DNA from 4 places in the Streptomyces sp. WAC00040 genome. Region 2 is predicted to be linked to each of the others. Evidence: riboswitches for the same ligand, from Rfam matches in the RefSeq annotation. Region 2 holds a riboswitch; each other region holds the start of a gene.
The links. Region 2 has a riboswitch for cyclic di-AMP ahead of MDN94_RS04320 (transglycosylase family protein). Riboswitches for the same ligand answer to the same signal wherever they lie in the genome.

Region 1 (5,853 bases), 2.8 Mb from region 2:
CTGGAGCGTTGCGGCGCCACCCTGGACGCACACGCCGACCACCCCGGCGTCCGGGTCTCCCTCGAGGTACCGGTCTCCCGGCTGCACAAGGCGCTCGGGCTGCTCTCCGAGGCACTGATCGCCCCCGCCTTCGAGGCCGGCGAGGTCGAGCGGCTGGTCCGCAACCGCCTCGACGAGATCCCGCACGAGACGGCGAACCCGGGCCGCCGGGCCGCCAAGCAGCTCTCCAAGGAGCTCTTCCCGGCCGAGCTGCGCGTCTCCCGGCCGCGCCAGGGGACGGAGGAGACGGTCGCGCGGATCGACGCGGCCGCCGTGCGCGCCTTCTACGAGGCGCATGTACGGCCCGCCACCGCCACCGCGGTGATCGTCGGCGACCTCACCGGTATCGACCTGGACGCCGTCCTCGGCGACACGCTCGGGGCGTGGACGGGCGACAAGGCGGACCCGCGCCCGGTGCCCGCGATCACCGCTGACGACACCGGCCGTGTGGTCATCGTCGACCGCCCTGGTGCGGTGCAGACGCAGCTCCTCATCGGCCGCGTCGGTGGCGATCGCCATGACCGTGTCTGGCCCGCGCAGGTGCTCGGCACGTACTGCCTCGGCGGCACGCTGACCTCCCGCCTCGACCGGGTGCTGCGCGAGGAGAAGGGGTACACCTACGGTGTGCGCGCCTTCGGCCAGGTGCTGCGCTCCGCTCCGGACGGCTCCGGCGCCTCGATGCTCGCCATCAGCGGCTCCGTGGACACGCCCAACACCGGTCCGGCGCTCGGTGACCTGTGGAAGGTGCTCCGCACGCTCGCAGCCGAGGGGCTCACGGACGCCGAGCGGGACGTCGCCGTGCAGAACCTGGTGGGCGTCGCCCCGCTGAAGTACGAGACGGCGGCGTCCGTGGCGGCCACCTTGGCCGACCAGGTCGAGCAGCACCTCCCGGACGACTACCAGGCACAGATGTACGTGCGTCTGGCGGAGACGGGCACGGTGGAGGCGACCGCGGCGGTCGTCAACGCCTTCCCGGTCGACCGGCTGGTGACGGTGCTCGTCGGCGACGCGTCGCAGATCGAGGAGCCGGTGAAGGCCCTCGGCATCGGTGAAGTGAGGGTTGTCACGGGCTGATCGGACGCCGCCCGGCGGGACGACTCAAAACGCGCATCGCGTGAAAACGGAACCCCGGCTTCGAATCGTTTGCCGGGGTTCCGTTCTATGTCCGATTTGCAGGACTGAATGCCTGTCTGCCCTGTGGTATGCGCTACAAAACGGGCTGTCTGTTTGGTGATTGACGAACGGGTTGCCTAGCGTCGGTCCGGCTGTCCGCCTGGAGATCGTCGCGCCCGCGGCATCGGGCAGCCATCGCCGAGTCCCCGTCAGGCGCGAGCCTGGGGAGCCGGGGACCCACGTAGTCCCTGGGGTGAATCGGCCCTCCTTCGCCCGTGCGGAGGGGGCCGTAGGAGACCTTCCTGCTCCGAACCCGTCAGCTAACCCGGTAGGCGAGAAGGAAGGAAAGGACCAGCCTCTTCATGGCGTTCACCCGTGCCACCGGGAAGCATCGTGCCCCGAGCCGCCTGACGCGCAGGAGCGCGAACCTGGCCGGCGTCGCCGCCCTCGCCACCACCGGCGTCATCGGAACCCTCGCCTCCCCGGCGCTCGCCGCCGACACCGAGGCCCCCTCCGTCGAGGACACCGGCCTCACCCAGATCGTCTCCATGGGGTCGCTCGCCGACGAGATAGCCGACCAGGCCGCCGCCCAGGAGAGAGAGGCCCAGGAGGCCGCCGCCAAGGCCAGGGCGCAGGCGAAGGCCGAGGCCGAGGCGAAGGCGGAAGCCAGGCGCAAGGCCGAGGCGCGCGCCAAGGAGGCCCGCGAGGCCAAGGAGCGCGCCGCCCGCGAGGCCGAGCGCAAGCGGCTGAACTCCTTCCGGCTCCCGATCGCCGGTTCGCACGTGACCACCGGGTACCGGACCGGCGGCGCCCTCTGGTCCTCCGGCAGCCACTCCGGCGTCGACTTCCGCGCCGCCTCCGGCAGTTCCGTCGTGTCCGTCGGCTCCGGCACCGTCGTCGAGGCGGGCTGGGGCGGCGCGTACGGCAACAACGTCGTGATCCGGATGAACGACGGCACGTACACCCAGTACGGCCACCTGTCGTCCATCAGCGTCTCCGTCGGTCAGCAGGTCACCCCCGGCCAGCAGATCGGACTGTCCGGCTCGACCGGCAACTCGACCGGGCCGCACCTGCACTTCGAGGCCAGGACCACCGCCGAGTACGGCTCCGACATCGACCCGGTCGCCTACCTGCGCTCGCGCGGCGTCAACGTCTGACCCTCGGCCGCACCCGGGACCGCGCCCACCGTTCCCGCGCCCGCGCCGGTTTCGGGCCCATGTCCGTCGCCCTCGTCCCCGCCGCGCCTGGGCCTGCGCCACACTCATGGCGCCGTCCCGGCGGCCGCGGGCCGAGTTCGGCGCGCGACCTTGCCGTCACGGATCTGCCGGCCGAGATGCGGCCGCGGATCTGAGGCTGGTCGAGCCGCGCCGCGCCCACCGTCCGGCGCCCCGCGCTTCGTCTTCGAAGGCCCCCGGCTTGGCCGGGGGCCTTCTGCGCATTCCGCGGCGTTTCGGCCATTGAGTGATTGCCGTCTCCGTCAAGAGACTTCCATGGTTTTCACCCTGGCGTCGGAAAAACGCGTTCATTGCAATAGAGTCACGGGAACACGCGTCAATCGGCTGCGTTTCGCTCGGATCAATGCGGAGGTTCGGTCATGCGTATTCCCGCGCACTCGGTATGCACGGCGATCCGCGACGACATCGTCTCCGGGGTCCACGAGCGCGGCAGCCGGCTCACGGAGGAACACCTGGCACGCCGCTATGGCGTCTCCCGCGTCCCGGTCCGCGAGGCGCTGCGCACCCTGGAGTCGGAGGGCTTCGTCGTGACCCGCCGGCACGCCGGCGCCTGTGTGGCGGAGCCGACGGAGCAGGAGGCCGCCGACCTCCTGGAGATCCGTATGCTTCTGGAGCCGCTGGGCGCTGCGCGCGCCGCGCAACGCCGCACGGAAGCGCATCTGCGGGTGCTGCGCGGCCTGGTGAGACTCGGTCAGGAGCGGGCGCGCCGGGGACAGGGCGAGGACTTGCGCTCGCTCGGCTCCTGGTTCCACGAGACGCTCGCGCAGTCCTGCGACAGTCCCGGGTTGACCTCGCTGCTGACCCAGTTGCGGCACAAGATCGCCTGGATGTACTCGGTGGAGCAGCCTCTCGCCCCGGTCGAGTCGTGGGCCGAGCACGGCGCGATCGTCGACGCCGTGGCGCGCGGTGACGCGGAGCGGGCGCGCGCGTTGACGGCCGCGCACGCCGAGCGTGCCGCCACGGCGCACCGGCTGCGCCGCACCGTGCGGGTGAGGACTTCGCAACATGCCGTAAACACCACGAGCGGCCGGAATTAACAGAGGGCGTATACAAAAGAAGGCGTGATGGGGTCGGCCTTTTCCCTGTTTTACTTTTCCGTCCGACCTCCGAAGGCGAAATGCCGAACGCGGTCCTGAAATGCAGAACCGCGGTGCTCCGGATCCGGAACACCGCGGTTTTTCTGTGAATGGCGGCGGGCGTCAGGCCGGTCGGGCCCGGACCGTCCTCAGACCGTCTCGGGAAGCTCGTCGAGACCCTCTGCCACCAGTTTGGCCAGGCGGTCGAGGGCCGCCTCCGCGCCGTCCGCGTCGGAAGCGAGGACGATCTCCTCGCCACCCTGGGCGCCCAGGCCGAGCACGGCGAGCATCGAGGCCGCGTTGACCGGATTGCCGTCGGCCTTGGCGATCGTCACAGGGACGCCGGCAGCCGTCGCGGCACGGACGAAGATGGACGCGGGGCGGGCGTGAAGGCCCTCGGCCCAGCCGACATTGACGCGGCGCTCAGCCATGGTGTTGCCCTTCAAGTCTTAGCGGGTTGTCTAGACCAGTCTCTCATGTGTCCCGGCGTGCTCCCCGCCCACCCTGCCGGGGTGCGGGCCGCCGTCGGCCCCCTCAGACTGCCCGCGCACAACCGCCTCCGCGACCGGTGGCCGCGCGTAGGCTTTCCCCCATGCAGACCTCGCAGGAGCACGCCTACCCCGCTCACTGGGAAGCAGACGTGGTGCTGCGCGACGGTGGCACCGCCCGGATCAGGCCCATCACGCCGGAGGACGCGCACCGGCTGGTCAGCTTCTACGAGCAGGTCTCGGACGAGTCGAAGTACTACCGCTTCTTCGCCCCCTACCCGAGGCTTTCCGACAAGGACGTCCACCGGTTCACGCACCACGACTACGTCGACCGGGTCGGACTCGCGGTGACGGTCGGCGGCGAGTTCATCGCCACGGTCCGCTACGACCGCATCAACGCACAGGGTCGGCCGGCGAGCGCCCCGGCTGACGAGGCGGAGGTCGCCTTCCTCGTCCAGGACGCGCACCAGGGGCGCGGTGTCGCGTCCGCGCTGCTCGAGCACATCGCGGCGGTGGCGCGGGAGCGGGGCATCCGGCGCTTCGCCGCTGAGGTGCTGCCCGCCAACTCCAAGATGATCAAGGTGTTCCGCGACGCCGGATACACACAGCGGCGCAGCTTCGAGGACGGATCCGTCCATCTGACCCTCGACCTCGAACCGACGGCGGAGTCCCTCGCCGTGCAGCGCGGACGCGAGCAGCGCGCCGAGGCACGCTCGGTCCAGCGGTTGCTCGCGCCCGGCTCCGTGGCCGTCGTCGGCACCGGCCGGCTGCCCGGCGGCGTCGGACGCACCGCGCTGCGCAACCTTCTGGACGGCGGGTTCATGGGCCGGGTGTACGCGGTCAACCGCGCGTTCCCGCAGGAACAGCGCGAGATCGACGGTGTGCCCGCCGTCCGGTCGGTCGGCGAGATCGGCGAGCCCGTCGACCTGGCGGTCGTCGCCGTCCCGGCGGAGCGGGTGCCCGACGTGGTCGCGGACTGCGGCGAGCACGGAGTGCAGGGGCTCGTGGTGCTGAGCGCCGGATACGCGGAGAGCGGCCGGGCGGGACGGGAGCGCCAGCGCGAGTTGGTGAGGCAGGCCCGGTCGTACGGAATGCGGATCATCGGGCCCAACTCGTTCGGGATCATCAGCACCTCGGACGCCGTCCGGCTCAACGCCTCACTGGCCCCCGAGGCCCCCGTGCCCGGGCGGATCGGCCTGTTCACCCAGTCCGGTGCGATCGGCATCGCGCTGCTGTCGGGACTCCACCGGCGCGGCGCGGGCCTGTCCTCGTTCATCTCCTCCGGCAACCGCGCGGACGTCTCCGGCAACGATTTCCTCCAGTACTGGCACGAGGACCCGGACACCGATGTCGTCCTGATGTACCTGGAGTCCATCGGCAACCCCCGCAAGTTCACCCGCCTCGCCCGCCGGACCGCCGCGGTCAAGCCGGTCGTGGTGGTCAAGGGAGCCCGGCACAGCGGCAGCGTGCCGCCCGGCCACGCGGTGCCGTTCACCCGTATCCCGGACGCGACCGTCGGGGCGCTGCTGCGCCAGGCGGGAGTGATCCGCGTCGACACGGTCACCGAACTCGTCGACGCGGGCCTGATGCTGGCCGGGCAGCCGCTGCCCCGCGGGCCGCGGGTGGCGATCCTCGGCAACTCCGAGTCGCTCGGTCTGCTCGCCTACGACGCCTGCCTCACGGAGGGGCTGCGTCCGCTCCCGCCGCGCGACCTCACGACGGCGGCCACCCCCTCGGATTTCCGCGCCGCCCTCGCGCAGGCGCTGGAGGACGACGGGTGCGACGCCGTCGTCGTCACGGCGATCCCCTGGGTCGGCGAGAACGGCGTCACGGAATCGGGCGACGGCGAGGTCCTCGCCACTGCCCTCCGAGACGCGTCGGCCACGGCCCCGGCCAAGCCCG
Region 2 (5,853 bases):
CCTCCTCGACCTGCTCATAGGAGATCCGGGAGTGGTGGATGGCCTCGGAGTCGTACTCCTCGAGGCCGAGCGCGATGCCCGCGACCGTGGTCACGGAGCCGGCGAGCCCGACCAGGGTGTGCGCCTGGCGGATGGGCACGGTCTTCTCGACGTCGTCGATCGCCGCCTCGATGTCCGCGGTGATCGCGGCGATCTGCTCCGGCGTCGCCGGACTGCTCGGCGCGTGCCGTTCGGTCATCCGTACACAGCCGATGTCGACGGACCGGGCGGCCCGGGCGTGCTCCTCGCCCACCACGAACTCGGTGGAGCCTCCGCCGATGTCGACGACCAGATAGGGAAGATCGACGTCGGAGCGGCCGTCGAGCGAGTTCGTGGCGCCGGTGAAGGAGAACTCGGCCTCCTGGTCACCGGTGATCACCTCCGGCTCCACGCCGAGGATGTCGAGCACGCCGGCGACGAACTCGTCGCGGTTCTCCGCGTCCCGCGACGCGGAGGTGGCGACGAAGCGGACGCGGCGGGCGCCGTGCTCCTCGATGACGGCGGCGTACTCACGGCAGGCGTCGAACGTCCGCTTCAGCGCCTGTGCGGCGAGCCGGCCGGTGCGGTCGACGTCCTGGCCCAGCCGGACGATGGTCATCCGGCGGTCGAGGTCGACGAGCTTCCCGGTGGCCGGGTCGACGTCCGCGACCAGGAGCCGGATGGAATTGGTGCCACAGTCGATTGCGGCGACGCGGGTCATGTCGGCGGTCTCCTCGGTGATCAGGCTTCGGGCGTCACGCAGGGCGACACGCACGGACCCTTGGCCCACCACTCCGGCAGCATCGCGATCGCCTCGTCGCCCAGCGGGTTGACGCCGGGGCCGGCAGCCAGCGAGTGGCCGACCAGCACGTGCAGGCACTTCACCCGGTCCGGCATGCCGCCGGCACTGGGGAAGCCCTCCAGCACCTCGATGGCGTCACGGCGCCGGATGTAGTCCTCGTGGGCCGCCCGGTAGGCGGCGGCGAGTTCGGGATCCGTCGCCAGGCGCTCGGTCATCTCCTTCATGACGCCGTTCGCCTCGAGCGTGCCGATCGCGGAGGCCGCCCGCGGGCACGTCAGGTAGTACAGCGTCGGGAAGGGGGTGCCGTCGGGGAGCCGCGGGGCGGTCTCGACGACGTCGGGCTGCCCGCAGGGGCAGCGGTGCGCGATCGCGCGCAGACCGCGCGGGGGCCGGCCGAGCTGCTCCTTGAACGCGGCGATGTCCGCGTCGGTGGGCTCGGTGGGTTCGGTGGTGGGAGGAGGTGTTTCCATGCCTGCCTTGTTCGCTGACTTAACCGTGCTGCGGGCCGTCGGCGCTGTCCACGCCGTTCCATACGTTCGAGTACCAGGGCCGGTCGGCCGCACCGCCCTCTTCCTGCTCCTGCTCGGCGGCCTCCGGATCGATCATGGTGTATCCGGTCTCCCCCGGCAGGACGTAGTGCAGATGCTCGCGGGCCAGGCGCCGGATGTACATGTCGTCCTTGAGACGCGCCTTCTCGTCCTTGAGCTGCTCGACGCTCTTGCGGGCCTCGTGCATCAGCCGTTCCTGCTCGGCGATCTCGGCCCGCTGCGAGACGTACTGGCGCATCGGGTAGGCGAGCGCGACGACGAGCGAGCAGACGACGAGGGCGAGGAAGGCCGCGCGTCCGGTGAGGCGGGAGCGGCGGGCCTGGCGGCGGTTCTGGGACCGGTAGACACGGGCGGCGGTCTGCTCGCCGAGCAGCCGCAGCCTGGTCGCCGTGGAGAACCGGTCCGCGTCCGGCGTGCGTGCCATTCCTCTCGCCTCCCCTTCACACGCGTACGTCCCCGGACACGGTACGGGACCGCGGCCGGGGACGTACGGACGACAGGGCTTCAGCCGGTGATCGGGCGGCGATCAGACGTAGGCCGGCCGTCGTGCCTTCTGTGCTTACTGGTCCGCGAAGCGGAACCGCGGGAACGCGCTGCGGCCCGCGTACACCGCCGCGTCGTCGAGGATCTCCTCGATGCGCAGCAGCTGGTTGTACTTGGCGACGCGCTCGGAGCGGGCCGGGGCGCCGGTCTTGATCTGGCCGCAGTTGGTGGCGACGGCCAGGTCGGCGATGGTGACGTCCTCGGTCTCGCCGGAGCGGTGGGACATCATGCACTTGAAGCCGTTGCGCTGGGCGAGCTCGACGGCGTCGAGGGTCTCGGTCAGCGAACCGATCTGGTTGACCTTCACGAGCAGGGCGTTCGCGGCGTTCTCCTCGATGCCGCGGGCCAGGCGCTCCGGGTTGGTGACGAACAGGTCGTCGCCGACGAGCTGCACCTTGGCGCCGAGCTTCTCGGTGATGGCCTGCCAGCCGGCCCAGTCGTCCTCGAACAGCGGGTCCTCGATGGAGACCAGCGGGTAGGAGTCGACGAGTTCCGCGTAGTACTCGGTCATCTCGGCGGCCGAGCGGGACTTGCCCTCGAACTCGTACGAGCCGTCCTTGTAGAACTCGGACGCGGCGACGTCGAGCGCGAGCGCGATGTCCTTGCCCGGGGCGTAACCGGCCTCCTTGATGGCCTCGAGGATGAGGTCCAGGGCGGCGCGGTTGGAGTCGAGGTTCGGCGCGAAGCCGCCCTCGTCGCCGAGACCGGTGGACAGGCCCTTCTGCTTCAGAACCTTCTTGAGGGTGTGGTAGACCTCGGTGCCCCAGCGAAGGGCCTCGGAGAAGGACTCGGCGCCGATCGGCGCGATCATGAACTCCTGGATGTCCACGTTGGAGTCGGCGTGCGAGCCGCCGTTCAGGATGTTCATCATCGGAACGGGCAGCAGGTGCGCGTTCGGGCCGCCCAGGTAGCGGAAGAGCGGCAGGTCCGAGGCCTCGGAGGCGGCGTGCGCCACGGCGAGGGAGACGCCGAGGATGGCGTTGGCGCCGAGGGAGGACTTGTCCGGGGTGGCGTCCAGGTCGAACATCGCCTGGTCGATCAGCCGCTGCTCGGTGGCGTCGTAACCGACGAGCTCCGGGCCGATCTGCTCGATGACGGCGAGGACGGCCTTCTCGACACCCTTGCCCTGGTAGCGGTTCTGGTCACCGTCGCGAAGCTCGAGAGCCTCGAACGCACCGGTGGAGGCGCCGGACGGAACTGCAGCACGACCCGTGCTGCCGTCGTCGAGGCCAACCTCGACCTCGACCGTGGGGTTACCTCGGGAGTCCAGGATTTCCCGGGCTACGACGACGTCGATGGACGGCACGAGCATCTCCTTCTGGGATGTGACGCGAGAAAAAGTGCAGAGGTCTGCTTGGCCTTGCGGCAAGAGCCTAACCGCCTCGGGGGCAAAGGCCTGCCGATGCCCGCCCCCTGGGACGAAAAAGGGCATCAAGTCCCTTGGGACGGGGCAAACAGGGCGGTATCTACCTGCGGGTAACCGGCATTCGGGCCCTGGCCCTCGACGGACCGAACCCCGGCCCGGCGCGTTCGGGGGGGAAGGTGCGCCGGACCGGGGTGCTCGGGTCCCGTACGGAAGACGGGTGGCCTCCCACGACCGCCGGACCGTGGGAGGAAGGGGTGGGTCAGCTCAGGTGGAGCTGCTGACCCGGGTGGATCACGTCGGCGTCCTCGACGATGTCCTTGTTCAGCTCGAAGAGCTTCTCCCAGCCGCCCTTGACCTTCTCGGCCTCGGCGATGGTGCTCAGGGTGTCGCCGGCCTTGACCTTGTACTCGCCGTCGCCCTTCTTGAAGGACTTGGCCTCGGCAGCGGCGGCGGGCTTCTCGGCCTTCTTCGCCGGGGCCTCGGCGCGCTCGGAGCGCGTGGTGGGGGCCTCGGCGCGCTCCTGGGCCGGCTGGGTGGGCTCGGCCTCGACGGAGCCGGCGTCGTTGGAGGCGTTGGACAGGCCGACGCCACAGCTCGGCCAGGCGCCCTTGCCCTGGCCGGCCAGGACCTTCTCGGCTATCTCGATCTGCTGGGACTTGGACGCCTGGTCGGCGGTCGCGGCGTACGCGGTGCCGCCGTACGCGGCCCAGGTCGAGGCGGAGAACTGCAGGCCGCCGTAGTAGCCGTTGCCGGTGTTGATGGACCAGTCGCCGCCGGACTCGCACTGGGCGACGGCGTCCCACTCGGCCGTGGTGGCGGCGGAGGCGGTGCCCGCACCGAGCAGCGGCGCGGCGACGGCCGCACCGGTGATGCCGACGAAGGCGGCGATACGGGTCGCCCGGGAAGCGCGGCGGTGCTTGGCGTTGCCGGAAGAACGCAGCATGGAGCTATCTCCTCACCGACGCCTGCGAGGTGAGCTGTCGGGTTCGGGCCTGTGAGTTGCCCGGCCGCACGTCACTGACGCACGGTCTTCACCCCCAGCCGGTTCCGTTCCGCCGGTCTCCACGGTCCGGCCGACCTCGACGTACGGTCGGCCTCTCGCTGTCCCGGCTCACGGGCCCGGCACTTACCTGGGTCCCCCGCTCCTGCCTTCGGCGCTCTGAGCGACGACTGTTCCCCCCGACCGACGGCAGGATTCGGCGTATCGGTCGACGGTGCCCGCGATGGCGAACGGTTCAGACGGTAGACACACGACTCCCCGATGTTCAAAGTCGAACATCGGGGAGAAATCGCCCGAACCGGCCACCCATGAGTGTCCGTTTTCGCAGGTGAGGGGCGGAGTGGGCGAATTCGCAGGGCTGTTTGCTGCAGTTGCAGCAAAGAGACCCTTGTCTCACTCGCACACAACGGACATAAGCCGGCGAAACGCTACGCGAACTAGCCCCGGTTCAGGCCGAGATCGAGGCTCTGACCGGGCCGGATGAGGTCCGGGTCGGCCCCGACGGCCTCCTGGTTCGCCTCGTAGAGCGCCGGCCACCCGCCGGGCACGTCCTTCTCGTTGGCGATGTCGCACAGGTTGTCGCCGGGCTGAACGGTGTAGGTGTCGGGGCGGGTTGCCTCATCGGCACCGTTTCGACCTGAACTGTCACCACGTGAGGCATGACGGCCGCTTTCGCGGCCCTTTTCCGTTTTGCCCGTTTCTGCCTCGCTGTCGGCGGGGGCGCCGCGGTGCTTGCCGCCGCCGCTCGTGGCGCCGTCGGAGGGAGCCGCGCCCGTGGCGCCGTCCGACGCGCCGGGAGCCTCCGGAGCCGTGGTGGTCCCGTCCGTGGAGTCCGGCGCGTCACCGGCGCCACGGGACGGCGCTCCGGTCCCGCCCGGACCGCCGGAAGAGTCCTCGATGGTCCCGCTGTCCGTGTCGTCGGCCGGCGTGTCCCTGCCGGAGGCGTCCTCGGACGGCTCCACGGCCGGTGCTTCGCTCTGCTGCGGCAGCGGCAGGATGCCGGGGTCGACGCCGGTGTCCGTGCCGTCGTTGACAAGCCCCGCGAGCGGCCCGCACGCGGGCCACGCCTGCGGGCCCTCGGCGGCGAGCACCTTCTCGGCGACCGCTATCTGCTGCGAGCGGCTGGCGAGGTCGGCGCTCGGCGCGTACGCGGTGCCGCCGTACGCGACCCAGACCTCCTCGGAGAACTGGAGTCCGCCGTAGAAGCCGTTGCCGAAGTCGGCGCTCCAGGCGCCGCCGCTCTCGCACTCCGCGACGCGGTCCCACGTGCTCGCGTCCGCGGCCGAGGCCGAGCCCGCGCCGAGCAGCGGAATGGCGATGGCCGAACCGGTCACCCCTGCCGCAACGATGAGGGCCGGAGCCTGGCGGGGTCGGCGGTGTCGTCCGTTCCCGGAGAGCATGCGGTTGCCTTTCGCGTGACAGCTGAGAAACCTGCGGCCTGCTGTTGCGTGCCGAGTCGACGGTGAACGTAGCCGTATTCGAACGCGAGTCACAAGTCGATGCAGCGGAGATCACGTGAAAGTCACAGAATTGACGCTGCGTCAGTTTGTTTCGGGTGTGAACTCAACGGGCAGAG
Region 3 (5,853 bases), on a different contig from region 2:
CCCGCTGGCGACCAGGCACACCCGCTTGGCGCCGCCGGCCACACCGGCCGCCGCGGCCTCCGAGGCCTCCTCCGGCTTCAGCCAGGTGTACTTGAGGATCTCCGCCTTCGACCCGAGGCGCTGGGAGCAGTACGAGCAGTCCTCCGGGCACAGGCCGGACTTCAGGTTGACCAGGTAGTTGAGCTTCACCCGCCGCCCGAACCACTGACGGCGCACCTTGCCGGCAGCGGCCACCACATCGAGCACATCGTCGTCGGAGGTCGCCAGCACGGCGAGCGCCTCTTCGCGGGTCGGCAGCTCGCGCCGCAGCCCCTTCTCCACCAGTGTGTTCAGCAGGTCCATAGCGCCGATCCTGGCCTACCGCACAGGCCCCGGCCAAGGAGGAAGCCCACAACACCTGCGATTCGAGGTGTGTGCATGGCCACACCCGGTACCCGGGCCCGCCCGGCTAGGGTCTGTCCGCTGCCTACAAAAAGGACCGGACCGCCATGCCGAGGAATCCTTTCCACTGGATCGACGAGGAGTCGCGCCGACGCGAGCGGGCGGGTCTGGTCCGCACCCTTCGGCCGCGCCCCGCCGACAGTGCCCTCCTCGACCTGGCGAGCAACGACTACCTCGGCCTCACCCGCCGCGCCGAGGTCACCGAAGGCGCCGTGCGGGCCGCCCGCCGGTGGGGCGCCGGGGCCACCGGTTCCCGGCTCGTCACCGGCAGCACCGAACTGCACGCCGAACTGGAGCGTGAGCTCGCCGACTTCTGCGGCTTCGAGGCCGCCCTCGTCCTGTCCTCCGGCTACGCGGCCAACCTGGCCGCGGTCACCGCGCTCAGCGGCCGTGACGCCCTCGTCGTCTCCGACGCGGGCAACCACGCCTCCATCGTCGACGGCTGCCGGCTCTCACGCGCGGAGACGGCGGTCGTCCCGCACACCGACGTCGAGGCCGTGCGCAAGACACTCGAGGCCCACCCGGGCCGGCGCGCCCTCGCGGTCACCGACTCGGTCTTCTCCGTGGACGGCGACGCCGCACCGCTGCAGGGCCTCGCGGACGTCTGTCGTGAGCACGGTGCCGGGCTCCTCGTCGACGACGCGCACGGGCTGGGCGTCCTCGGCGACGGCGGCCGCGGCGCCCTGGACGCTGCCGGCCTCGCGGGCGCGTCCGGGACCGTCGCCACGCTGACGCTCTCCAAGTCGCTGGGCAGCCAGGGAGGTGCGGTCCTCGGGCCCGCCCCCGTCATCGACCACCTGGTCAACACCGCCCGCACCTTCATCTTCGACACCGGCCTGGCCCCGGCGGCGGTCGGCGCGGCACTCGCGAGCGTGCGGGTGCTGCGCCGCGAACCGGGGCTCGCAGGACGGGCGCGCGAGGTCGCGACGGCGCTGCACCACGGGCTGACCGACGCCGGACTGACCTCGGCCCGCCCGGACGCGGCGGTCGTCTCTGTGCAGGCCCCGTCCCCGGATGCGGCGCTGCGCTGGGCGGCGGACTGCCGCGACGCCGGACTCGTCGTCGGCTGTTTCCGGCCGCCGTCCGTACCTGACGGGATCTCCCGGATCCGGTTGACCGCCAGGGCGGATCTCACGGATCGGCAGATCGGAACGGCGCTCTCCACGATCATCCGGACCGCACCCGGCAGTTGAGCCGGGAGTGCTCCGCTGCCTCCGGTCGGTGGCCGTAAATACGGTCTGCCGTAGCAGAGTTCACCGCATCGAGCGACAGAAATGTGCGTCTCTCGGTGGATCGGCGCCACTGACGGACGATAAGTGGCAGTCTGACGCAGAAGCGTAATCCGTGGCCGTTCCCGCGTTTCATCCGCTACGAGTCGGAGCCCGGCCGCGGTGGGAAAGGGACAGCGCCGTCATGGCAGACCACCAAGAAGCATCCGCCACTCTGCCGAGCGATCCGGCGTCGGTAGCCGCCGCCAGGAGATATGTCACGGATGTTCTGTGCGAATGGGGGCTGGAGCCTGATGCCGAGACCGTCGAGACCGTCAAGCTGATCGTCTCCGAGCTCGCCACCAACTCCGTACAGCACACCTTCGGCCAGTCTCCGACCTTCACGGTGGATCTGCGCCTCGAGTGCGACGAGCAGTTGTGCATCGGTGTCACCGACAGCCATCCGCGCTGGCCTCAGCGGCTGCCCGCCGCCGTCCGGCAGGACAACGGGCGGGGCATGGTCATCATCCGTACGCTCACCGCGGAGTACGGCGGCCGGCTGTCCGTCATGCCCACGGAGGAGGGGGGAAAGACCGTCTGGATCGCACTGCCCTGGTCCGTGCCCGTGCAGAGCTGACCGCCGACCCGCCAGAAACGATTTGCCGGCTCGAACAGCCCGCGGCTCGAACAGCCCGTGCTTCGAACAGTCCCGGCTCAAACAGGCCCTTCTTCGCGGACGGACCGTGCCCTGCTGCCCGCCCTTGCGAACGCGCCGCGCATCAGCGCCCGCAGCGACCGAACGGCCGGACCCGACTCCTCGCCCCGGTGCGCCACCGAGATCGTCCTGCGGAACGACGCAGGTTCCAACTTCCTTACCCGCAGGGGCGTCGCAGCCATCGCGGCAACCATCTCCGGCACGACGGCCACCCCCAGTCCCGCGCTGACGAGCGCGCACACCAGTGCGTACCCCGGCGACTCACAGACCACGGTAGGTGTGGCGCCGGCGCTCGCGAGTGCACGCTCCACCCCCTTGCGCGGCGGATGCGACGGCGCGCTGCTGATCAGCGGCTGTCCCGCCAGGTCGCCCACGGGCAGCCGGCCGGAATCGTCGGCGAGCACATGCCCCGGAGCGGTCACGAGCACCAACTCCTCCACCAGGAGGGCCTCGACCACTACCCCCTGCGGCGCGGCGGCCGGCTCGGCCGGCTCATAGGCATGGGTCAGCGCCACATCGACCTCACCCGTGGCCACGGCCGTGACCCCGCCGGGCGGCTCGTACTCGGCGACGGTGAGCTCCACGTCCGGATGCGCGCGGCGGAAGGCGCTCAGCACGGGCGGCAGCAGATGGATCCCGACCGTCGTGAAGGTGCCGACCCGGAGCCGGCCGCCGGCCAGGCCGGTGAGCCCCGCCAGCTCATGGCGCGCCCGGGCCATCTCGTCCAGCACCCGGCGCGCGCGTTCCGCGAGCAGCTCGCCGGCCGCCGTCAGCCGTGCGCCACGGTGCGAGCGCACGAGGAGGACTGCCCCGGCCTCCCGTTCCAGCTTGGCGATCTGCTGCGAGAGCGCCGGAGCCGTGTACCCGAGCCGGGCAGCGGCCCGCGTGATGGAGCCGGCGTCCGCCACGGCGACGAGAGCCGTCAGCCGGGTCGGGTCGTACATGCCACCCCTTAAGCGTTGCTTCAGACCTCCCTGCAGAGATCGCAAGTACACGTTAAGGGCCGCGGGCGTCCACGCTGGGACGCATGGACGGACAGCTCATCGCTTTCATCGGGGTCGCCGCAGGCATGGTCGCCATGCCCGGCGCCGATTTCACGGTCGTCATGCGCAACGCGGTCGCCTCACGCCGCGCCGGTGTCGCCTGCGCGGCAGGAGTGGCCGGCGGGCTGCTCGTCCACACGGCCCTGGCCGTGGCGGGACTCGCCGCCGTACTCGCCACCGCGCCCGTTCTCCACCGGACGCTGCAGGCAGCGGGCGGTGCCTATGTGCTGTATCTCGGGGTCCGCTCGCTGCACGCCGCACTGCGCCCGTGCCCGGAGCCGGCAGATCCGCGGACCGCGGCCCCGTACGGCGTCGGACGCGGCCTGCGGCAGGGCTTTCTCACCAACGTCCTCAACCCGAAGGCGCCGGTGCTGTTCCTGAGCCTGCTCCCGCAGTTCGTTCCCGACGGCGCGGCCGTAATGCCGCGCACACTGCTGCTGGCCGGCACGATCGTGCTGATCGCGCTGCTCTGGTTCCCGGCGGTGGCGCTGATGGTCGACGGGCTCGGCCGGTGGCTGCGCCGGCCGCGGACCGCCCGCGCCGTCGAAGGCGTCTCGGGAGGCGCGCTGACCACGCTCGGCGCGGCCCTGCTGATCCGGTCGACCGCGCACTGACTCCACCCAGGTCCCACAGGACCTGGCGGCGCGTCAGCGCACGCGGCCGTACTTGACGCTCTTCGTCCAGATCTTGACCAGCCGGACCACGTCACCTGTCTTGGGCGAGTGCCAGATCTTCCCGTTCCCGGCGTAGATCCCCACGTGGTAGACGGCACCGCCGGCATGGAAGAACACCAGGTCACCGCGTTGTCGACGCGAGGCGGAGATATGACGGGTCCGGTTGTACTGCTGCTGGGCGGTGCGGGGCAGCTTCTTGCCCGCCTTCTTGTACGAATAGAGCGTCAGCCCTGAACAGTCGAAGCGGGACGGGCCCGTGCCGCCGTACCGGTACGGCGAGCCCTTCTTCGACGCGGCCACCTTGAGCGCCTTGCTCGCGTGGCTGCTGATCGCATGCGCTTCAACAGCGCCGCCCGGGGCCAGAAGCGTGCCGCCGACGGCGGCGATGGTGAGTGCCGATACGGCCCCCGCCCGTGAGAACAGGTGGGGGAGATGCATCTGCGCAGTCATGCGCAACCCTTCGTCAGCCGCCTGTGAAGGGTGACCTGTCGGGTTCGGACGGCGAAGACGCCCGGCCGCCGCAGCGGCTTCACCCCAAGGCGCGGCCGGGATCACCGGTCACGCCGTACTGCTGGGTCCTCCACTCCTGCCGATGCAATTCCGTCGACCAGACATCCGGTGCGGCGACAGGATTCAGCGTCCGCCCGGACCGCCCCGTCGAGGTGGCGGGGGCTTGTCGTCTCACGGATCGTTACCCACCGATGTCCGATTTCCGAGTTGAAACGGCTTTTGTGAAGCTGATCACGACTGGACCTTTCGGGTGGGCAGGCATCTCGGACCCCTTCTCCCGCGCTCCGGACCCGTCCCGTACCAGCAGTTGAAGCGCCTCATTGCGCCAGATCGGTGGTCCCGCCGATGCAAGTCCGGGGCCTTGCGACAACTTGGGCAAGGCTCCACCGAACGGGGTACGGGTGTCGCGCGCCGTGTCGGCGGGCGGCATCGGAACGTCCGTCAACTCGTGGAAACGGGAGGCATGGTCAGCCGGTTGGTCCTGCGCTCGCCGTCCAGGACGCGCAGCGCCTTGGTCAGCGTGTCCGTGTACACCTCGTTCTCCCCCCGGATGTGCATGAGTGTCAGGGCGTCCTTGAGTGCGGCGGCCCGCCCGACCAGCGCCTGCGCGGCGCGCAGGGCCCCGTAGGTATGGGTGGTGCGGGCGGGGTTGATCCTGCCGAGCAGGTCGACGACTTCGAGGTAGGTGTCGACGAACTCTGCCTCGGCGCGGGTCAGTGCCGGAAGTGGCGGCGGTTCGGGCGGCAGCATCCCGCGCTCACCTCGCCGTGGGTGGCACGGCCGAGAGCTTGCGGCTCGCGACGACATGGTCGATCAGGCCGTACTCCTTCGCCGCGGTGGCGTCGAAGATCTTGTCGCGCTCCAGGTCGGCCGTGATGCGGTCCAGGTCGTTGCCGGTGTGGCGCACCAGCATCGAGCCGAGTTGCTCACGCAGTCGCAGCAACTCGGCGGCGTGGATCTCCAGATCGGACGGCTGTCCGCGCAACGGCTCCTCGTATGCGGGCTGCTGCATCACGATCCGCGCGCCGGGCAAGGCCATGCGCTTGCCGGGAGTGCCCGCGGCAAGCAGGGCGACCGCTGTGGAGGCCGCCTGGCCCAGGCAGGTCGTCGCCACGTCGCACATGACGACCTGCATCGTGTCGTAGATGGCGGACATGGCGCTCAGTGATCCGCCGGGGGAGTTGATGTACAGGCAGATGTCCTGGTCGGGAGCCTCGTACTCGAGGTGCAGGAACTGCGCGATGACGTCGTTCGCCGCCGTG
Region 4 (5,853 bases), on a different contig from region 2:
GAACGCGATCCGGTCATCCGTGGCCGCGACCGCGACCGCGACCGCGAGCCGGCCGCGGCCGGCTGGGACTACCACCGGGCCGGCAACCCGGGGCGGGCCATGCAGGCCCTGCGCGTGTTCGTGCCGTACGGCGTGCAGGGCGACCTCGTACGGGTCCACCCCGGCGAGGAATGGCTCCACGTCGTCCGCGGGCGGCTGCGGCTCGGCCTCGGGGACGCCGTACACGAGCTGGCCGCCGGTGACAGTGCGCACTTCGACTCGCTCACCCCGCACCGCATCGCGGCGGCCGGCCCCGAGGGGGCGGAAATGCTGTTCGTGCACACGCTGCTGCAGGCCCCGGAACCGCACCCCCTCCCTGACCACCGAGGAATGTGATCCCGCATGTCGTACGACCCGTTGGACAGGCGCACCTCCGGTGGCGAGAGCCCGCGCGAGGAGCGGTTCCCGCGCGGACTGGTGATCAGGCTCTTCGCCTACCTCATCGCCGGCCACATCATCGCCGGGTTCCTCTACCTGCTGTTCCTGGTGGGCGGCCAGAACCAGTGACGGGCGAGGGCTCAGCCCTCGTCGAGCAGCCGTTCCCGCAGACGTTCACGCGTCTGCGGGGACAGCCGCAGACCCTCGGTGAGGTACCGCTCCGTCGTGCCCCAGTTCTCCTCGATCGCCTCGAAGGCCGCGGCCAGGTACTCGGCGCGGGCGTCGAAGAGCGGGCCGAGCAGCTCCATCACCTCGGGTGACATGGCGTCAGGTCCGTTGCCGCTGCGCCGGACCTTGTAACGGCGGTGCGGGTCGTTGGACTTGAGGTAGTCCGCCTCGATGGCGTCGCGCTCCACGCCGACGGCGAGCAGTGACACCGCTATCGACAGGCCGGCGCGGTCCTTGCCCGCGGCGCAATGCATCAGGGCGGGGACGCTGTCATCGGCCAGGGCGTGCAGCACGCGGCTGTGCTCCGCCGTTCGCTCCTTGATGATCATCCGGTAGGAGGCGATCATTCGGCCGGCGCCCTTGCCGTCCGCGAGGATCGACTTCAGCTGGTCCAGGTTCCCGTCCCGGACCATTTTCCAGAACTCCGCGCCGTCCGCGGGGTCGCTCAGCGGCAGGTTCACGTTGCGCACCCCGGGCAGGTCGATGTCCGGCCCCTCGAGCTTCTGGTCCGCCGCGTTGCGGAAGTCGAAGATCGTGTGGAGGCCGAGGGTCGACAGGAACGCGGCGTCGGTCGCCGTCGCGTGTGCCAGGTGCCCGCTGCGGAAGAGCCTGCCGGACCGCACCCGCCGCCCGTCCGTCGTCGGCAGGCCGCCCACGTCCCGGAAGTTACGGACCCCGGTCAGCTCGGGCTCTGTAGAGGGGACCTGCGGCAGCTGCTGCGTCACGGGGACTCCTTCGGAGGACAGTCGCCGGCGCTGTTCGCCGGGCGATGGCGCGGCCTCGACCATACGACACGCGCCCATCGGCCGATCGTCCTGGCCGTCCCGCACGGGTGTCGGCGTGCCCTGTGCGCCGTTGCCGCCGCGGGCCGCCCGGCGGACGATGTGCGGGCCCGTGCGGACCTGTGAGTATCCGAGGGGCCAGATGATCGAGAACGTCGGCAAGGGGCACACCTGGGTCCTCTTCGGCTCCACGAGCAGCTACACCCTCCGCCCTCACCCGCACCGACCAGGTGTGGACATCGGACAACACCGACCCGCTGGACCGGCTCGCCGTCCAGGACGGCTTCAGTCGGCTGCGCCCGGCCCGGGTCGTGGCGGCACGGGTCACCGACAGCCCGGGCGTCCAGCTCAACGGTCGCCGCAGCAGTCTGCGCTTTTGGTTCGTGAGCGCCATGGCGGGCTTGCTGGACGTCGGGGGGACCTCTCGGCCTGGAGCGAGGCGGAGCCGGCGGAGGCGCGTGACCGGGTCCGGCTCTACAAGGAGATCAGGCCGCTGGTCCAGCACGGCGAGCTGTACCGGCTGCGGGCCCGCAGGGCGGTCTCGGCGCCGTGCAGTGCGTACGGGGCGAGGAGGCGGTGGTGCTCGCGCTGCTCCAGCCCCAGCGCTACGGCGAGCGCCCGCCGGCGCTCCGGCTGCGCGGTGTGGAGGCGACGGCGGCCTACGTGTGTGCGCCGGAGCGGTCCGCCCTCGCGGGGTGCTGCTTGACCACGGAATTCACACCGGGCTGAGGGCGATTTCGACGCCACCGTGATCCGGCTCCGGGGCGGATGTGATCCACCGGTTCCAATTCGCCTTACGCGTAAGCGGGCAGGGGAATTGCAAAAGGGGGTCGGTCGGCCAGTTGCGCGGAAACCGGCGGAGCGCGGGAGGCGCGGGGGAGGCGATGGGAGGGAGCCCCCGGTCCGGGGAGCCGGAAGTGACAGGTGCCACGGCTTCAGCCGCCGGACGGCGAAGTGGGGCAAGAGTGGCGGGATTTGATGGGCAAGTGCGGGACTAGGTGGCTAAATGATCCTTCTGTCCGAATTGGATGGTTGCGTATAACGTGCCCCGTAAGAAGGGGAGATGGGCCCCGGCCCGTGAGCAGCGTCATATCCGTGACGTTCTGTGGCCGCGGCGCTGATGTGAATTCCTTGGTCGGCAAGGCGATTGGCCGCCCTTTGTCGACGGAGGGTGACCGGGAATCGGTGCGGGCGAGGCGCCGGTCATTGATCGTGGAAAATCGTGGCTTGTCCCACGCTGCCCGACTCGCCTACGGTCACGCTCAATCCGGACGGACCGCCTAATCCTGCCGCCGACCGGAATTCGAACCTATCCACGCGTGGCAGGAGCGGGGGACCCAGGTAGTACGCCGTATCCGGACAATCCGGACGGCTTGGGGTGAAGTCGCATGAAGTGTGCGACCGGGCATCTCCAGCCCGAACCCGACAGCTCACCTCGCAGGCGCCGGAGAGGAATGCGCCATGCCCGCGAAGGGTAAGCACCGCCGTCCCAAGACCAACCCGATCACCCGCGGCTTCGTCGTCGCCGGTACGGGTGGCGCCGCCATCGCGCTCCCGCTGTTCGGCGCCACCACGGCCAATGCCGCCCCGGCCGCGACCCCGGCCGCAGCGGAGAAGACCGCCGCCGCGGCCCCTGCCTCCGCGACCGCGGCGGCGCCGACCGCCAAGAAGGCCCCCAAGACCTACACGGTCGTCGCCGGGGACTACCTGTCGAAGATCGCCGACGAGCAGGACGTCCGCGGCGGCTGGAAGCAGCTCTTCAACGACAACCGCCGTGTCATCGGTGCCGACCCGTCGCTGATCCACCCTGGTCTGGAGCTGACGATCGGCGCGAAGAACAAGGCTACGAACGACCCGGAGCCCCGCTCCGAGTCCCCGACCCGCCCGTCGCGCGACGACTCGCGGTCCGCCGCGCCGGAGGCCGAGGCCCCCAAGGCCGAGGCGCCGAAGGCCGCGGCCCCCGCCAAGAAGGCCGCGAGCACTGCGTCCGGCTCCGGCTTCAGTGCCCCCGTCGACGCGGGCGTCACCACCCCGTACCGGGCCTCCGGTGCCATGTGGTCCAGCGGCTACCACACCGGTGTCGACTTCGCCGCCCCCACCGGCAGTTCCGTCAAGGCCATCGGCGCGGGTACCGTCGTCTCCGCCGGCTGGGGCGGGGCATACGGCAACGAGGTCGTCATCCAGCACACGGACGGCACCTACTCCCAGTACGCCCACCTCTCCTCGCTCGCCGTCTCCAGCGGGCAGTCGGTGACCGGTGGTCAGCAGATCGGACTGTCGGGTTCGACCGGCAACTCCTCAGGTCCCCACCTGCACTTCGAGGTCCGCACCGGACCCTCGTACGGTTCGGACATCGACCCGCTGGCCTACCTGCGCGAGCACGGCGTCTCCCTCTGAGTCGTCCGGTCGCGCCGGTCCACCGGTGAGTCCCCGTTCCGCATCATGCGGAGCGGGGGCTTCCGCGTATTCCGCCCGGCCGGAATTTGACGGGTGGTAAAGATCACGGCGCGTCAACCCCGCCTTACGGTCGCGTAGGTCACATCAGTAAAGGAAAGATGTGCTCCCGTGGCAGACGATTCGAGAACAGAGAACAGTGGCGTATTCGGGTCGTACGCGGCGATCGGTGACAGCTTCACCGAGGGCGTGGGGGACCCGGGGCCCGACGGGAGATTCGTCGGATGGGCGGACCGGTTCGCCGTCCTGCTCGCCGACCGGATGCCGGAGCACTCCTTCCGGTACGCCAACCTCGCCGTACGCGGCCGCCTCCTCGATCAGATCGTCGAGGAGCAGGTGCCCAGGGCGCGCGAGCTCGCGCCGGACCTGGTGACCTTCTGCGCCGGCGGCAACGACATCATCCGGCCCGGCTCCGACCCCGACGACGTCGCGGAACGTTTCGAACGCGCGGTGGCCGACCTCGCCGGCTCGGTCGGCACCGTCATGGTGACCACCGGCTTCGACACCCGGGACGTGCCGGTCCTGCGGCATCTGCGCGGCAAGATCGCCACGTACACCGCCCACGTACGGGCCATCGCCGACCGCTACGGGTGCCCCGTACTGGACCTGTGGTCGCTCAAGTCCGTCCAGGACCGGCGCGCTTGGGACGCCGACCGGCTCCACCTGTCACCCGAGGGGCACACCAGGGTCGCGCTGCGCGCCGCTCAGGTCCTCGGGATCGAGGTGCCCGCCGACCCCGACCAGCAGTGGCCGCCGCTGCCCCCGCGAGGGACGCTCGAGGTGCGCCGGGACGACATCCAGTGGGCGCGCGAGTATCTGGTGCCCTGGATCGGGCGGCGACTCCGCGGCGAGAGCTCCGGCGATCATGTGGAGGCCAAGCGCCCCGACCTGCTGCCGCTCTGAGACGCAAGGCGGTCCGGTGCCCGGACCGCCGAGGCGGCGCCGGTGTGGCGGACCGCCCGGCAACAGCCGGACTTCCGCACCGCCCAGGACAACGTCGGCGGCCCACGCCCCTGGCCCGGCCCTGCTGGCCCCTGGTCGCCGTCGCCACCCTCGCTTTCACCGACATCGGCCGTCCCGGGCGTGCCGCGCGCCCACTGGGGGGAGGGCCCGTGCGGCCGGTCGCCAGGTGCGGCAGCGCGAGCACCGCCGTGGCACCGGCCGTCGTGAACCCGGCCGCCCAGGCGCGTAGCAACGTCTCGTGCGGGTCCCGACGGCGTGACGTCCGGGACCGCACGGGACGGGAGCATCAACGCTTCATGAGGGCGAAGACTCCCCAGCCCTGCGCATGCCGGTGCGATGCGGGCGCCCCCACCTCGCCGGCAGCGACGGACCCGACGAAACCCGTCTGCCCACGGGTCGGCGCGCTTCCTAGGCGAGGGCGGACGGGACCGCTGGGGGAATGCGCGACGGGATCCGTTCGAGGACTCCGCCGGCGAAGGCGTCGTACAGCGGCAGCGTCTCCAGGTGGACGTACCCGATGTGGCAGTCGCACACGGCGAGGGGGCAGGCGCGGGGGCGCAGCGCGCGGCGGTACGAGCCGTCGTAGAGATTGCCGAGCTCGGCGCGGACGAAGTGGCAGCGGCGCACGGTCCCCTCGCCGTCCACCGAGACGACACTCTCGCCCGTGCGGCACGGCAGCCCCGCGGAGCGGTGCGGGTGACGGCTGTAGGGGAAGAGCGGGTCCAGTTCCGTCCAGGCCTGTGCCTCCGCCTCGGAGAGCTCGCGTCCCTCGGGCGCGTTCACCCACAGATAGATGTGGCCGGGCAGGTCGGCGCGGAGTCTGCGCGCCTCCTCCAGATGGCCCGGGAAGCCGACGATGCCCACGCTGAAACGGATCTCCCGCCGTATCAGGTCCCTGCATTTGTCGATGAACCGGTCGTAAGGCGTCTGACCGGGGTGAAAGGTGCACCACAGGGCGAGGGTCTCCGGGCACGCCTTCGCCAGCCAGTCCGTCCGGCAGCTCAGGTTC

Region 1: another riboswitch for cyclic di-AMP. It lies ahead of MDN94_RS17160 (M23 family metallopeptidase); the one in region 2 lies ahead of MDN94_RS04320 (transglycosylase family protein).
Region 3: another riboswitch for cyclic di-AMP. It lies ahead of MDN94_RS27565 (C40 family peptidase); the one in region 2 lies ahead of MDN94_RS04320 (transglycosylase family protein).
Region 4: another riboswitch for cyclic di-AMP. It lies ahead of MDN94_RS22780 (M23 family metallopeptidase); the one in region 2 lies ahead of MDN94_RS04320 (transglycosylase family protein).

What each region holds. Positions count from the first base shown of each region.
Region 1 covers NZ_JAKQZE010000001.1:3,723,989-3,729,841, forward strand. Annotated here, with positions in the region: gene MDN94_RS17155 (M16 family metallopeptidase) at 1-1,113, shown strand, start outside; cyclic di-AMP (ydaO/yuaA leader) riboswitch at 1,339-1,501, shown strand; gene MDN94_RS17160 (M23 family metallopeptidase) at 1,515-2,309, shown strand; gene MDN94_RS17165 (GntR family transcriptional regulator) at 2,747-3,424, shown strand; gene MDN94_RS17170 (HPr family phosphocarrier protein) at 3,613-3,894, opposite strand; gene MDN94_RS17175 (bifunctional acetate--CoA ligase family protein/GNAT family N-acetyltransferase) at 4,056-5,853, shown strand, end outside.
Region 2 covers NZ_JAKQZE010000001.1:950,168-956,020, forward strand. Annotated here, with positions in the region: gene MDN94_RS04300 (Ppx/GppA phosphatase family protein) at 1-739, opposite strand, end outside; gene MDN94_RS04305 (DUF501 domain-containing protein) at 760-1,290, opposite strand; gene MDN94_RS04310 (FtsB family cell division protein) at 1,310-1,792, opposite strand; gene eno (phosphopyruvate hydratase) at 1,928-3,223, opposite strand; gene MDN94_RS04320 (transglycosylase family protein) at 3,537-4,220, opposite strand; cyclic di-AMP (ydaO/yuaA leader) riboswitch at 4,225-4,362, opposite strand; gene MDN94_RS04325 (transglycosylase family protein) at 4,715-5,677, opposite strand; gene MDN94_RS04330 (cytochrome P450 family protein) at 5,819-5,853, opposite strand, start outside.
Region 3 covers NZ_JAKQZE010000003.1:473,708-479,560, reverse strand. Annotated here, with positions in the region: gene bioB (biotin synthase BioB) at 1-342, opposite strand, end outside; gene MDN94_RS27585 (8-amino-7-oxononanoate synthase) at 489-1,634, shown strand; gene MDN94_RS27580 (ATP-binding protein) at 1,855-2,286, shown strand; gene MDN94_RS27575 (LysR family transcriptional regulator) at 2,364-3,308, opposite strand; gene MDN94_RS27570 (LysE family translocator) at 3,392-4,021, shown strand; gene MDN94_RS27565 (C40 family peptidase) at 4,055-4,531, opposite strand; cyclic di-AMP (ydaO/yuaA leader) riboswitch at 4,535-4,697, opposite strand; gene MDN94_RS27560 (hypothetical protein) at 5,033-5,341, opposite strand; gene MDN94_RS27555 (ATP-dependent Clp protease proteolytic subunit) at 5,349-5,853, opposite strand, start outside.
Region 4 covers NZ_JAKQZE010000002.1:748,793-754,645, forward strand. Annotated here, with positions in the region: gene MDN94_RS22760 (helix-turn-helix domain-containing protein) at 1-375, shown strand, start outside; gene MDN94_RS22765 (DUF6126 family protein) at 382-546, shown strand; gene MDN94_RS22770 (tyrosine-protein phosphatase) at 558-1,370, opposite strand; partial or broken gene MDN94_RS22775 (alpha-galactosidase) at 1,640-2,190, shown strand; cyclic di-AMP (ydaO/yuaA leader) riboswitch at 2,708-2,886, shown strand; gene MDN94_RS22780 (M23 family metallopeptidase) at 2,889-3,824, shown strand; gene MDN94_RS22785 (SGNH/GDSL hydrolase family protein) at 3,993-4,784, shown strand; gene MDN94_RS22790 (STM4011 family radical SAM protein) at 5,253-5,853, opposite strand, start outside.